One region of the Ruegeria sp. BHSB172 genome, then DNA from elsewhere that is predicted to be linked to it. Evidence: riboswitches for the same ligand, from Rfam matches in the RefSeq annotation. Region 1 holds a riboswitch; the other holds the start of a gene.
The links. Region 1 has a riboswitch for cobalamin ahead of AC2FM3_RS06930 (CbtB domain-containing protein). Riboswitches for the same ligand answer to the same signal wherever they lie in the genome.
Positions count from the first base shown of each region.

Region 2: linked by a shared signal. The riboswitch ahead of AC2FM3_RS07890 (hypothetical protein) and the one ahead of AC2FM3_RS06930 (CbtB domain-containing protein) in region 1 are both predicted to bind cobalamin.

Region 1 covers NZ_JBXWRZ010000009.1:21,780-28,875, forward strand. The annotation lists gene AC2FM3_RS06905 (thiamine pyrophosphate-binding protein) at 1-806, opposite strand, end outside; gene AC2FM3_RS06910 (DUF302 domain-containing protein) at 886-1,347, opposite strand; gene AC2FM3_RS06915 (DUF1636 family protein) at 1,492-1,836, shown strand; gene AC2FM3_RS06920 (hypothetical protein) at 1,824-2,318, opposite strand; gene AC2FM3_RS06925 (CbtA family protein) at 2,383-3,081, opposite strand; gene AC2FM3_RS06930 (CbtB domain-containing protein) at 3,086-3,256, opposite strand; cobalamin riboswitch at 3,293-3,501, opposite strand; gene cobF (precorrin-6A synthase (deacetylating)) at 3,545-4,288, opposite strand; gene cobA (uroporphyrinogen-III C-methyltransferase) at 4,281-5,009, opposite strand; gene AC2FM3_RS06945 (cobyrinic acid a,c-diamide synthase CobB) at 5,006-6,322, opposite strand; gene cobM (precorrin-4 C(11)-methyltransferase) at 6,315-7,096, opposite strand, start outside.
Region 2 covers NZ_JBXWRZ010000010.1:85,212-92,307, reverse strand. The annotation lists gene nudC (NAD(+) diphosphatase) at 12-995, opposite strand; gene AC2FM3_RS07910 (bifunctional 2',3'-cyclic-nucleotide 2'-phosphodiesterase/3'-nucleotidase) at 1,140-3,059, shown strand; RNA gene ffs (signal recognition particle sRNA small type) at 3,100-3,196, shown strand; gene AC2FM3_RS07900 (alpha/beta hydrolase family protein) at 3,259-4,116, opposite strand; gene AC2FM3_RS07895 (TetR/AcrR family transcriptional regulator) at 4,200-4,772, shown strand; cobalamin riboswitch at 4,801-5,014, shown strand; gene AC2FM3_RS07890 (hypothetical protein) at 5,102-5,509, shown strand; gene AC2FM3_RS07885 (protein-tyrosine phosphatase family protein) at 5,513-6,016, opposite strand; gene AC2FM3_RS07880 (DNA polymerase III subunit gamma/tau) at 6,173-7,096, shown strand, end outside.

The sequences.
Region 1 (7,096 bases):
TGTTCGACCAGCGGCACAAGGAGCGTGTCGGCCAGGGGCGACAGGCCCGCACCGCCCAGGCACAGCGGGTGATCCTCGGGCACCACGCCCTTGGCCTTGTAGGTCGTGACGAACGGGATGCCGAAATGTTCCAGAAACGCCCGCACAACGCTGCGCGAGTCGTCATACAGCACGTCCAGCCCGATGATCGCCAGCGGACGCTCGGCCTCGGCCACCCAGCGGCGGGCCTTCTCGAGGCATGTCCCCTCGGGCGCGACGCGGGCGGCCCGGGTCAGCCGTCGGCGTTTGGTGACCGACACCCGGGTATCGGCGACGGAAATCGGCACGTCGATATGCACCGGTCCCGGTCGAGGCTGCGTGGCCAGCGACACGGCCTTGTCGGCGATGATGTCGGCGCCCATGGCCGTCAGGGTGAACGTGCCCTTGGTGATCGAGCGATAGACCTGCGCGTGATCCATGACCTGATGGGTATAGGTCAGCGCCTCGTCGGCATCGACGCAGCCGGTCAGCACGATCATCGGCACCCGATCCTGCAGCGCGTTGGCCACGACATTGATGCCGTTCATTGCCCCCGGCCCCAGAGTCGCCACCAGAATCGCTGGCGCGCCGTCGCGGTGGTGCACCGCCTCGGCCATGAAACCAGCGGAGTTTTCGTGCTTGGTCAGGTGAAAGGTGATCCCGGCCTGTTCCAGTGCATCGACCAGTGTCAACACCTCGCCTCCGGGCATGCCGAAGGCGTGGCGGCACCCGGCCTCGTACAGCCGTTGCGCCAGAAGGTCCGCAGCGCGGGGGGACAGGTCCTGCATCGAACAAGCTCCGTAAGTTCCGTTGCGCAGCAGATTGCGGAGGTTCCGGGCCGGCGCAAGCCGCATCACGTCAGTGTGACTAATTGACAGCCATCTCGGCGATGGCGGCGAACTTGGCGTCCAACTCTGCGGCGATCGCGGTCAGGGCGCCGGTGCCATCGGTGTAAGGGGTAAAGACCAGGCTGGGCGTCTTGTAGGACAGCGTAGCGGTTCCGTCCTCGTTTTCCGTGACATAGAGGCGGATCGGCGCCTCGATCATCGCGGGCACCGATTGTTCCAGAACCCGCACCGCATAGTCGTTGTTGAAGACGCCGATGACCCGGTTGCCCGGAATGGTGATGCCGCGCGCGGCGGCGGCCTTGGTCGGCCCGGCCTGGGTGACCACGGCCATCCCGTTTGCCTTGACCGCTGCGATCGTGTCGGCCACCAGCGCGTCATGGGCCTTGGCCGACGGGTGGACGGCCCAACCCGGCCGGGGTTCGATATCGGCCGCCAGCGCGGGAAGCGCCAGCAGGCCGAGGAAAAACACAAGATGTTTCATCGCGGGCTCTCCAAGTCGTGGTTGGCTCGAGTCTTGCCGAAATCACGGGCGCGTACAGTCACAATATCGTGGGTGGCGGGCTTGCGCCGGGGTTGCGAAACCCGCACAAGCGACAGTGTGAAACGGAAAAGGCAGGCGAGGGGCATGCGTGTTTTGATCTGCAGCAGCTGCGCGGGCGAGCGCGACCAGCCGGCCGAGCGACAGGCCGTATTGGAAGCCCTGCGCGCTGCGGGACTGGACGGGCAGGTCGCGATCGCCGAGCACGCCTGTTTCAGTGGCTGCAATGAACCGACCGTGGTGGCGATTCAGGGGGAAAGCTTGGCGTCTTACGTGTTTTCGGGGATCGATCCGGTTGCCGATGCCGATGATATTGCGGCGACCTGCCGGACCATTCTGAACAGCCCGAATGGCTGGATCGAGGACGCCCGGCCGTGCGGGCGGCTTCGCTTGTGTCTGCGGGCGCGGATCCCTGCGCTTCAGTCCACCTGAACCGTGACCGAGGCGCTGACAGGCACCCCATCCACGGCGAGCGGGCTGTGGCTGTTGGCGTTCAGCGAGACCTCAATGGTGGCTTCGCCCTTGGGCAGGTCCGGAAGGTGCATCCAGTCGCCATAAAGCCGCGCTAGCTTGACGCCGTTCACATAGACATGCGCATGGCCTTCGTCAGGCCTGTCCGCCAATGAGGCGTTCTCCGGAGAGAAGTGGAAGTTCTTTGGCACCACATGCAGGTTCCAACCCGCCATCGGGTCAGGGGTGACGGCGATCTCCAGCCCCGGCGCATCCGGTCCGGCGGGCAGGTTGATGGCGGTGCTGTGATCATGGGCCGTGGCCTCGACGTGATGGCCGCCGTGTTGAGCGGGGTCGGTATGGTCGTGACCGTCGAAGGTGACGCCGTTGGCTGCGGCCAGCACGAACCCGGCGCCCCCGCCAAAGACCAGACCGATCGCAAATAGTGCAAGCGAGCGTGTCATCTTGTTTCCTTGAAAAGCAGATGATCCGCCAGTTGGTCGCCGGCGGATCGTGGGATTTCGGGGATCAGGCCGCGGCTTCGACGCGCTTGCCCTCGCTTTGCCAGAAATACCCGGCAAAAGCACCCAGCAGCACCCAGGCCGCAAGACCCACGCCGAAGGCGCGCGCGGCGAACAGGGCCCCGATCTCGGTCGGAACCGGCCCGGTGAACACGTCGGGTTCCGGCGCGCCGATCAGGTGCGGGGCCATCAGAAGCACGGCCGCGACCAGATAGCTGACGATGTTGCCACCAAAGGCGATCAGCCACAGCGCCACCACGGCAGCCGCGACGGTTGCCCACCACCAGATTTGCCGCGCGAACACATCGGCTGCGGCTACGCCCGGAACCTCAGGGGCCAGGGTGAAACCCGGCGCCAGATGAAAGGCGATGAAACCGGCCAGGCCCCACAACACGCCCGTGCGCCCGTCAACCGGGTGGCCCAGCGCCTCGGCCAGCGACATCAGGGCGACCAAAACCAGCGCATAGCCGGTATAGGTCAGCATGGTGAACACCACGCTCAGCCCGTCGCGGGTCAGGTCCGAGAACATGCCCGGCAGCTCGGGATGGGCCGACACGGCCTCGGCCCCGAAATGCACCAACTCCCCGGATTCATAGAGTTCAGCGTGCAGCAACACGGGCTGCACGAATAGCAACTGCAGCAGGGCGACGATCAACCCGGCTGCGGCACCAGCGAACAACGCGCTGGTCAGAATGCGGCTGAACATTGGTTTAGTGGCAGGGGAAGCCGGTTGCGTGGCGCACGTCATGGGCGGCGTCATGCAGCGCCGATGCCTGAACGTGACCGGCCACGGTGATGATCCCCAGGCCCAAGGCCGCCGCGAACACTGCCGAAAGCATGCCGGCGCGTACCGTTGATGCGGTTTGCGTTTGTGTCGTCATTTTCTGTCCTCCTGTGCCGCCGCACCCGACGGCCGGTGTTTCATTGTTCGCCTGGCAGGTCTCCTGGCTTGCGGGTCAGCGCCTCTGTTCGCCTTCCCCCCGAACGGATCGGGAGTGGCTGGTTGAACAGGGCTCACCGCTTACAGTCGCGGGGGCGGCTTTGGATTTGACCTGCGCGCAGGCCGCACCAAATTCCCTCTTAGCATCCGGATGTCTCCGGCAGGACCAGACCCGTCCATTTAGACGTGAATGCCGCTATGGCGCAATCGCCATTTGCGACCTTTCGCGTCAAATCCCGCGCTTTTTGAGGACATAGATATCCATGATCCACCCGTGCCGGGCGCGGGCTTCGGTGCGCGTGCGCAGAATCTCGTCGGCCACATCGGCCAGTGGACCCTTGATCAGGATCTGCTCGGGCATACCCACGTAAGCCCCCCACCAGATGTCAAAATCGGCCATGTTCAGCGTCTGGAACGAACACGCGCCATCCAGCATCACCGCAACCGTATGCGCGTCTCTGGGCCAGCCCTCGTCGCGGATGCGCCGGCCGGTGGTGACCAGATAAGGCGCGCCGATCTCGTTGATGGGCATGGCATGGGCCGCCGTCAGCGCCTGCAGCGCCGTGATGCCTGGGATCACGGTGGTGTTTGGCTGCGGGTCCAGCCGCGCCGCGATTCGCAGCGAACTGTCATAGAGCGACGGGTCGCCCCAGATCAGCAGGGCGACGGTGCGTGCCTCGGGGTGCCGAGCCATCGCCTCCTGCCAGCGCAGGGCGATTGCGTCGTGCCATTCATCCACGCCGCGCAGGTAGCCGTCCTGTGACCGGCGCTCGGGGATGTCGAAATAGGCAATTTGGGGCGGTGTGTCGGTGACCTTGCGGATGATTTCCTCGCGCACCCCCGCCAGATCGGCCTTGTTGACGCCCTTACGCGGGATCAGGATCAGATCGGCCGCGCGGATCGCCTGCGCGCCCTGAAGCGTCACATGATCGGGGTTGCCGGTGCCGATCCCGATCAAGACCAGATCAATCATCGTCGCTCTCCGCCAGCGGACCATAGAGGATCAGCGCCGGCGCGGTACCGATCTCGGAGTTTAGGCGCTCGGCCAGTGCACCGACGGTGGACCGGTGCAGCGACTGCTGAGGCGTCGAAACCGATTCTGCCATCAGCGCAGGGGTGTCCAACGGCAGCCCATGCGCGTGCAGCGCCTGCGCCAGCAGGGGAAAGGTGCGCTTGCCCATGAACACCACCGTCGTCGCGCCCGGGTCGGCCAGCGCGGGCAGGTTCAGGTCCTCGGGCAGCTTGCCGCTGACATCGTGGCCGGTGACGAATTGCACCCGCCGCGCGGTCAGCCGGCGGGTCAGCGGGATGCCCGCCGCCGCGGCCGCGGCAATCGCCGAGGGGATGCCCGGAATGATCTCGTATGCGATCCCGGCGGCGCGCAGGGCTACCAGTTCCTCTTCGAGCCGCCCGAACAGGCCGCCATCGCCCGATTTCAGCCGCACGATTCGTTGGCCGGTCTGGGCGTACTCCACCAGTAGGCGGCTGACGTGGTCCTGCTTGGGCGAGGGCCGCCCGGCGCGCTTACCCACGCCCACAAGGTCGGCCTCTTTGCGCGCATGGCTCAGGATCGGCCCGCTGCTGAGATCGTCGAACAGCACCGCATCGGCCTTTTGCAGCCGGTCCACGGCTTTGAGGGTCAACAACTCCGGGTCGCCGGGACCGGACCCGATGAAGGAAACGAAACCGTTCATGCGCTGGCCTCTGCGATCAGATGGAAGAACGTACCGGTGACATGCCCGCGGCGCGATCCGGTCTGTGGGCCTTCGGCGCCTTCGGCGTCAAAAACCCGGGCCAGGGGTGCATCGGGCTGCTCGACGATCGAGGAATAGTGGAACTCGTGCCCCCGCAGCGCGGTTCCAGCAGAGAACCCGGGCATGTCGGCCAGCAACTCGGCCCGGCGATAGCCCAGGTTGAATTTGCGCTTTTCGTACGAAGTGACCAGGCCCAGCAGCCCGGCCATCCGGTGGCGGGTGCCGTCCTTGTCGATCAGCCCTTGGCCCAAGGCCATGTAGCCGCCGCATTCGCCATGCACGGGCTGCGTTTCGGCATGTTTGCGCAAGCCGGTCAGGAACCGCTCTGCCGCAGCCAGGGTTCCGGCGTGCAGTTCGGGGTACCCGCCGGGCAACCAGACCAGATCGGCATCCGGGGCCGGGGCCTCGTCCGCCAGCGGAGAAAACGGCAGGATCTCGGCCCCGGCCGCTCGCCAGCCTTCCAGAAGATGCGGGTAGGTAAAGGAAAATGCCGCGTCTTGGGCCAGCGCGATCCGTTGCGCCGGAGGGTGCGGCAGCGCGGCCGACGACGGCCCCATCGGGCCCGAGGAGGCCGCCCGCTTGATCGCCTCCAGATCCACATGCGCGCGCAGGAAGGCCGCGTATCCGGCAATCGCGCTTTCCAGATCGGGGTGCTCGACCGCTTGGATCAGGCCCAGATGCCGCTCGGGCAGGGTCACGTCGCCGCGCCGGGGCAAAACGCCCAGAACCGGCAGGCCCGCGCGCTCCATCCCTAGGCGGGTCAGGCGTTCGTGGCGCTGGCTGGCGCAGCGGTTCAGGATCACGCCAGCAAAGGGCAGGTCGGGGTTGTACATCCGAAACCCCAGCGCCGTGGCCGCAGCCGACTGAGCCTGACCGCCCACATCCAGCACCAGAACCACGGGCCAACCCATGCGCAGCGCGGTTTCGGCGCTGGACCCATGGCCCAGTTCGCCCGGCTTGGCGACGCCATCGAACAGGCCCATCGATCCTTCGGCGACAACGATGTCGGCGCCTTTGGCCTGCGCTGCAATCGCGCCCAGTAATGGCGCGCCCATCGCCCAGCTGTCCAGGTTGAACGAGGCCCGCCCCGCCGCCGCCCGGTGAAAGGCCGGGTCGATGTAGTCCGGCCCGCTCTTGAAGGGTTGCACGGTCAGCCCGTCCTCGGCCAGCGCGCGCAGCAGGCCCAGCATCACCGTGGTCTTGCCCGTCCCCGAGGATGGGGCCGAGATCAGCAGTCCGGGCGGGTTAGTCATCTCCGTGACTCCAGCTCGACCACGGGCTGTCGGCGCTTTGTGGGCGGTAACGGCGGTCATAGGTCTTTGAATACAAACAGCTTTCGTCGAATCCTTCACCGGCCAGCGCCGGCCCGACCAGGATCAGCGCGGTGCGCGAGATGCGCTCGTCCAGCGATTCCTTCAACGTGCCCAGGGTGGCGCGGACGATCCGCTCGTCCGGCCAGCTGGCGCGGTACACCACGGCCACGGGGCAATCGGCGCCATATGCGGGGGTCAGGTCAGCCACTACCTTGTCCAAATTGCCGATCGACAGGTGGATGGCCAGTGTGGCGCCAGTGCGGGCGAAGTTTTCCAGCGTTTCGCCCTCGGGCATGGACGAGGCGCGCCCCGGGGTCCGCGTCAGCACCACCGATTGTGCCAGCCCGGGCAGGGTCAGTTCGGTGCCCAAAGCGGCCGCGGCGGCGGCAAAGGACGGAACGCCGGGGGTCACGCTGACGGGAATGCCCATCTGTTTCAGGCGTCGGATCTGTTCGCCCATCGCCGACCAGACCGACAGGTCGCCCGAATGCAGGCGGGCCACGTCCTGACCGGCGTCATGGGCGGTTTTGATTTCAGCCATGATCTGATCCAGATCCATCGGCGCGGTGTTCACGATGCGCGCGCCTTCGGGGCAGTGCGCCAGGATCTCCTCGGGCACAAGCGACCCGGCATACAGGCACACCGGGCAGGCGGCGATGATGTCGCGTCCGCGCAGGGTCAGAAGGTCGGCGGCGCCCGGTCCGGCGCCGATGA
Region 2 (7,096 bases), on a different contig from region 1:
CCAGTGTCTCGCTAGTCCAGGGTATCCGCAAGCCAGTTGCGCAGAAGAAAATGCGCGATCGCGCCTTTTCGCGCCGGCATCAACCGCGGGTGTTCCCCGGCAAATGCCTGCATCATGTCTGCGCGCGACACCCAGATCGCGTCTTCGATCTCGACCGGATCGATCGTCAGCCGCTGCGACAGGGCCTGCGCCGCGCATCCAAACATCAGCGAAGCTGGAAACGGCCAGGGCTGGCTGGCCAGATAGCTGACCGCACCGACCGGCACGCCGGCTTCTTCCATGACCTCGCGTCGCACGGCGGCCTCGAGCGTTTCGCCCGGTTCGACGAATCCGGCCAACAGTGAATACATCCCCTCGGGCCAGCCGGGCGAGCGCCCCATCAGCACTGCGTCGCCAAAGGTGACCAGCATGATGACCACCGGATCAGTGCGCGGGAAGTGCTGGGCGCCGCATTCGGGGCAGGCCCGCTGCCAGCCGCCCTGTGCCGGGGCGCTGCGGGTTCCGCACCGGGCGCAAAACCGATGGGTTTCGTGCCAGCCGATCACCGCCTTCGCCGTCGCGGCGATTTCGGCATCGCGGGGCGACAGACGGGTCATGATGCGACGCAGCTCGGCAAAGACATGACCGGTGGGCAGGTTCGGATGCTGCTGCTCGGAGCGATCGACAAAGGCCCCGACTCCAGACAAGTCCAGCCCGTCGGCCGGCCAATCGGATATGTCGGCGGCAAACAAGGGCGCGCCCGCGTCGGACTTCCCCATGAAAACGGGCTGTTCGACGGCACCCCCGGGGCCGCTCTGCACCAGAGCGTGGGTCATCGGCACCCAAGCCAGCTGATCCAGATCGCCGCCCTGCACCAAGATCTTGCCCCGCCACAGCAACAGGCAGCGCGACATCGGGTCCCTGCGGGCCGCCTCCAGTTCTTCGCCGTTGGCACGAATATGAGCGGCACGGTTCAGCCCCGATCCGCCGAATGTAACCTGCTCTGCCCGTTTCATGTCCATGCTCCTGCGATTGGCTCAAGGGCTGCCACGACTGTCGGCCCAGCGCAATGCCCAAGCCAAGGCCGCCGTTCGGCACCGCCTGCAAAAAAGACACATGGATGCCCGACAAATAAACGGATATTCTACCTTTCGGCGAACATGCATTTAAAACAACGCACAAAAGCAGAGCAGTTGAAAACAAAAACCTTGGCGCACCAAGCGCATGGCCAAGCGATCCAATCCGTCCTTCGCATCCTGGCGACGACGGACCTGCACATGAATCTGACCAGCTTCGACTATTACGCCGACCAGCCGGACCAAGCCATCGGGCTGACCCGCACGGCCAGCCTGATCCGCGCCGCCCGGCAAGAGGCCCGGCAGTCGGGCGCCGAAGTGCTGCTGTTTGACAACGGCGACGCGCTACAAGGCACGTTGCTGGGTGATTGGGCCGCCGACCAGCCCGGCCCTCAGCATCCGCTGTTGTCGGCTTTCGAGAAACTGGGCTATGACGCAATCGCGCTTGGCAACCACGATTTCAGCTTCGGGCTGCGCGTTCTGGAAGCCATCGTCGAACACGCGCCGTTTCCGGTGCTGTGCGGCAATCTCCGGCGCATTGGACGGGCGCAGGCCTGGCAGCCCTGGGTCGTACTAACACGTCGGATGCGGGTTGGCGGCCAAGAGGTTCCGCTGCGCGTCGGCGTTTTTTCGATCCTGCCGCCGCAGACGGCCCGGTGGGAAGCGCACCATCTGGACGGGCAGGTCGAGGTCGCCGATTCGATTTCCACCGCCCAGACCTGCATTGCCGAACTGCGCGACCGCGGCTGTGACCTGGTGATTGCCCTTGCCCATTCCGGCCTTGGTGACGCCGAACCTGCCCCCATGTCCGAAAACGTGGTGATCCAGCTGGCGGCTCTGGCCGGCGTGGATGCCATCGTGGCCGGGCACACGCACATGCTGTTTCCCGCAGACGTCCCGGACCCGGTGGCCAGCATGGACCTGCAAAACGGTCTGATCCACGGCAAGCCCGTGGTCATGCCCGGAACCGCCGGAACGCATCTGGGCGTGATCGACCTGACGCTGGAGCGAGATGCGACAAGGTGGAAAATCGTCGCGAAATCCGGCCGACTCCGCTCTGTTCAGCCTGCGCAGCCGGATGCGGGGCCTGTGCCCGAAGACCCCGAGATGATGCAAGTGTTTCAAACCGGACACGCACGGACACGCCGCCGTGCGGCATCGCCGGTCGGGCGGACAGAGCAGGCCATGCACAGCTATTTCACTTTCTGCGGGCTGGATCGCGGCCTGACCTTGGTCGCCGCCGCCCAAGCCGCAGCGCTGCGGCCGGTTCTGAAAGAGTCGAAGTTGGAAAACCTTCCGCTGCTGTCGAGCGTAGCACCGTCCAAATTCGGGGGTCGGGCCGGGCCACGCCATTTCACCGATGTTCCGCGGGGCGACGTGTTCCTGCGCCACGTGTCGGATCTGCATGTGTTTCCCAATGAGTTGCGGGCGGTCGTCGTTTCCGGTGCACAGTTGCGGGATTGGCTGGAAATGTCGGCAGCAGTCTACCGGCAAATCGACGGCGCCCGAGAAGCAGACCTGATAGACCCGCAGGCGACCGGGCACAATTTTGACGTCCTGCACGGGGTGACCTACGAAATCGATCCGTCATGCCCGCCGAGTTTCGACCTTGGCGGACACCGGACCGGTAACGAGAATGGGCGGATACGAAACCTTTGCCATCACGGCACCCCGGTCACGGCGGAACAGGCTTTTGTCGTGGCCGTCAACAACTATCGGGCCAATGGCGGTGGCAATTTCCCGATCCTGCGGCAAAATCCGGCGATCCAGATGCCGCGCATGAATATCCGCGCGATCGTCCGGGATTACCTGTCCGGAGCGCTGGAACGCGATCCGCTCGAAGATGCTCCGGCCAGCTTTTCCCTGACCGGTTTCCACGGGCGTGCGGCCGTGCTGCGCACCGGACCGGGCGCCGAGAAATACCTGGATGAACTGGCCGCTTTCAGCCCCGAGCCGCTTGGGTTGGACGACCAGGGCTTTCTCCGGATTCGGCTGTGGCCGTGACGGGTTGCCAAGCGCCTGCGTGATGCCTATATCGGCGGTCGAGAGGTTGGCGCGGGCAAGCGCCTCGCCAACCTGGTCAGGTCCGGAAGGAAGCAGCCACAACGAGCCCCGCTTGGGTCGCTGTCCAACCTCTCACTTGATGCCGTCACGGCACACTGTTTTCCGATCATTCCCTGATGCAGGACCGCCGGACTGGTCGTCAGGCAACCAGCCGCGGCCAGATTGCGCGGCTGCGCCGAGCGAAGGCGCCGATATGGCCGACCTCGCGCAGGCCGAAGGCGGCCGGGGCCAATAGATGGCGCCGCGCCGCAGGCCCGTACAGCTCGGCCAGCCGCCAGACCGCCGGCGGCGGAACCGTCTGATCATCCTCCAGGGCGATGACGTCCACCGGGGTCGTCATTCGGCCCCAATCGGCCGGCGGAAGCGTGTCGCCCAGTTCCGGCAGATAGCTGTCGGGTGACGTACACCACTTCCGCCACTGCCAATAGACCCCGGATGGCAGGTCGGACCCGAACCCAAGCATCCGCCCCGGCAGATAGCCCAGCAGACGCACCAGAGGCGGCACATGACCATACCAGAACAGGCTCGCCAACCCTTTGTAGGGCCAGGGATGATCGGCCAGGGTCACCAGCCCCGAACACACGCAGATCATCCGCTCGATCCGGTCGATCCCGGGCTGAAGCGGCCCCAGCATCCCGCCAACCGAATGACCGATGACCCAAAGCTTGGCATCGGGATAGCGCCGCCGCATCTCGGCCTGCGCCGCCGGCATGTCCTTCAGCGCCCAATCGGCCATCGTGGCATCCGAGTCTTTCAGGCGCCGTTTCAGAGATGTCCCGAAATCGCGATAGTCATAGGTCAGGCAGGCCATGCCCCGTTCAGCGGCCAGCCACCGCGCGAAATGCTGGTAGTAGTCCCGCGGCACGCCGGTTGCCCCGTTCAGTACGACCGCGATTTCCGGCATGGCCATCGGTGCATAGAGCCGCGCCGAAAGGTTTACCTCGCTCGTTGAAAACTCGAAATCCTCGACTTTCACGGTCTGCTGCGAATCCAACATCCATGCCTCCAAGCGCTCTGGACCGATTGGTCTAATAATTTCATCTGGACCGATCGGTCCAGCCCTGTCAAGATGCGTGCAAGATGACCCGACGTCCGCAAAACACCCGCGATCGCCTGACCCAGACCGCCGCCCGGCTGTTCCAGCGCTCGGGCTACAACGGTGTCGGCCTGACCGAGATCCTGACCGAGGCCCGGGCGCCCAAAGGCTCGCTGTACCACCATTTTCCAAAGGGAAAGCAGGATCTTGCCCTCGCTGCGGCCAGCTGGGCTTCGGACGGGATGCGCGACATGATCGCGGCGGCGTTCAACGACGCGCAGGATTTCCGCGCAGGAGTCACCACCCTTTGCCACAAGATCGCGAAAATGTTCGACACCTCGCCGCAATGGGAGACCTGCCCGATCGCCGCCACCCTGTTCGAAAGCCCCGACAACCGGGCCTTCCGCGACCATGCCGACCGGCTTTACGAAAGCTGGATCGACGAGGTGCGCGGCCACGCGGAACGGTTCGGCGTCGCGCATCCTGACATGGCGGCCGACACCCTGTTCATCATGATGCAGGGCGGTTGGCAACTGGCGCGCGCGCGTCGGGATTCGAATGTGCTGCGCCGGTTGCCCGAGCATGTCCCGTGGGACCGGTTCCAGCCGCGCGAATGAATGCGGCTTGACTCGGCCCGACCCTGACCGCTAGCGATTGGGTGATGGTTCCCGCGCCTTCAGCCGGGATGAAAAGGGAACACGGTGCGGCCCCCCGGGACAATCGGAACGGGCCAATGCCGGGACTGCCCCCGCAACTGTAGGCGGAGAGCGATGCCGAGATACCACTGACCGCAAGGTTGGGAAGGTCGGCAAAGCAACGACCCGCAAGTCAGGAGACCTGCCATCAAACGTGAAACCGAAACTCGGACGGGGTGTCCGGGCAGGGTCTGGCCGTGAAATCGGCTGTCCGCCCCGGTCCGCCCCGCCCAGCGCGCGGAGGGCGCATCATGATCTGGAAGACCAACACGCACGAATTTTCCGCAACCGTCTGCCAACGCACGGGCAGGACCTGCCCAGCGCTGGCGCATCTGGCCCGGTCGGTCGCGCAGGCGGTCGCGGCGGCCGACGCGGCAACCTCGCCCGATTTCCGGGTGGAAGGCAGCAGCGAACTGACCCATTGCACGCCGGGCTGCATGGCCCGCTTTGACGCTCGCGCCGACCTGATCCGGGTGTATTGCGGCGCACGCGCAGGGGCAGATACGCAAAGCCTGGACGCCTATGCCGACCTGATGTTCAATGATCAGGCCGATGCCTGCCCCGCGCAGGGGCTGGACACGTCACCCTGCGCGATGCTGCAGGCGGTCGCGCTGGATCCCACCACCCCGGCGGAACACGCCTTGCCGGCAGTCATCTGACGGTCAGTCCGGGGTAGCAACCCGAGCCGGCGCCACGGCCCAAAGCAACTGCGCCTCGGTTTCCACGGCGCAGGGGCGAACGGCCCGCAGGCGTTTGAGCGCCGGTTCCGGGGCTTCGCCACATTCGATCATCAGGCGCAGAACGGCCATGCCGGATCGTCCACAGCCCCCCCGGCAATGCACCAGAACTCGCCCGCCGCCGCTCAGCGCATGGCGGGCGGCGGCGCTGACTGGCGGCCACTGGCCGTCAAATTCATCCCCCGGCGCCGAAAAATCGGCGACCGGCATATGCGCCCAGCGGCTAGCACGCCCTTGGATGTCCGATCCGAAATCTCCCGCCCCCACGGCGACCATCTCGGCCAGGGTCGTCATCGAGATCACAAGACCCGGCGCCCAGCCCCCGATCAGGTCCAGGTCGCCGCGGTAGTCGCCGCCTCCGCCGGGTATCGAGGTCAGGGCAAGCGAACCGCCCCCGACCTGCAGGGCATGAACAACCAGATTGGACATCGAAACCACCCCTCGGGAAACGCATCACTGAAAACTATTGGTCCAGTATGGCCCAACCAGCGCCACCGCCAAAGCGAAAAACCTGCACCGGCGCTGTGGACGCGGGGCACCGGGAACTCTACCCTGCATCGTCAGTACGAATCCGTCAGAGCAGACATGACCACACAGTCCAGCCCCGCCTATCAGGTTCTCGCCCGAAAATACCGCCCGGAAACCTTTGCCGACCTGGTCGGTCAGGATGCCATGGTGCGCACGCTGAAAAACGCGTTCGAGGCGGACCGGATCGCGCAGGCCTTCATCATGACCGGCATCCGTGGCACCGGCAAGACAACCACGGCCCGGATCATCGCCAAGGGCATGAACTGTATCGGCCCCGACGGCAATGGCGGACCAACGACCGAACCCTGCGGCCAGTGCGAGCATTGCGTGGCCATCATGGAAGGTCGCCATGTGGACGTGCTGGAAATGGACGCCGCCAGCCGCACCGGCGTGAACGACATCCGCGAGATCATCGACAGCGTGCGCTATCGCGCCGCCAGCGCGCGGTACAAGATCTATATCATCGACGAAGTCCACATGCTGTCGACCAGCGCCTTCAACGCGCTGCTGAAAACGCTGGAAGAGCCACCCGAGCATGTGAAGTTCATCTTTGCCACGACCGAGATCCGCAAGGTTCCGGTCACCGTGCTGTCGCGCTGCCAACGGTTCGACCTGCGTCGGATCGAGCCCGAGGTGATGATCGGCCTGCTGCGCAAGATCGCCACCGCCGAGGGCGCGGAAATCTCGGATGACGCGCTGGCCTTGATCACCCGCGCCGCCGAAGGCTCGGCCCGGGATGCGACCTCGCTGCTGGATCAGGCGATCAGCCATGGCGCCGGCGAAACCACCGCCGACCAGGTGCGCGCGATGCTGGGGCTGGCCGACCGGGGCCGCGTTCTTGACCTGATGGACATGATCCTGCGTGGCGATGCGGCCGGGGCCCTGACCGAACTGGGTGCGCAATATGCCGAGGGCGCCGACCCGCTGGCAGTGCTGCGCGATCTGGCCGAAATCACCCATTGGGTCTCGGTGGTGAAGATC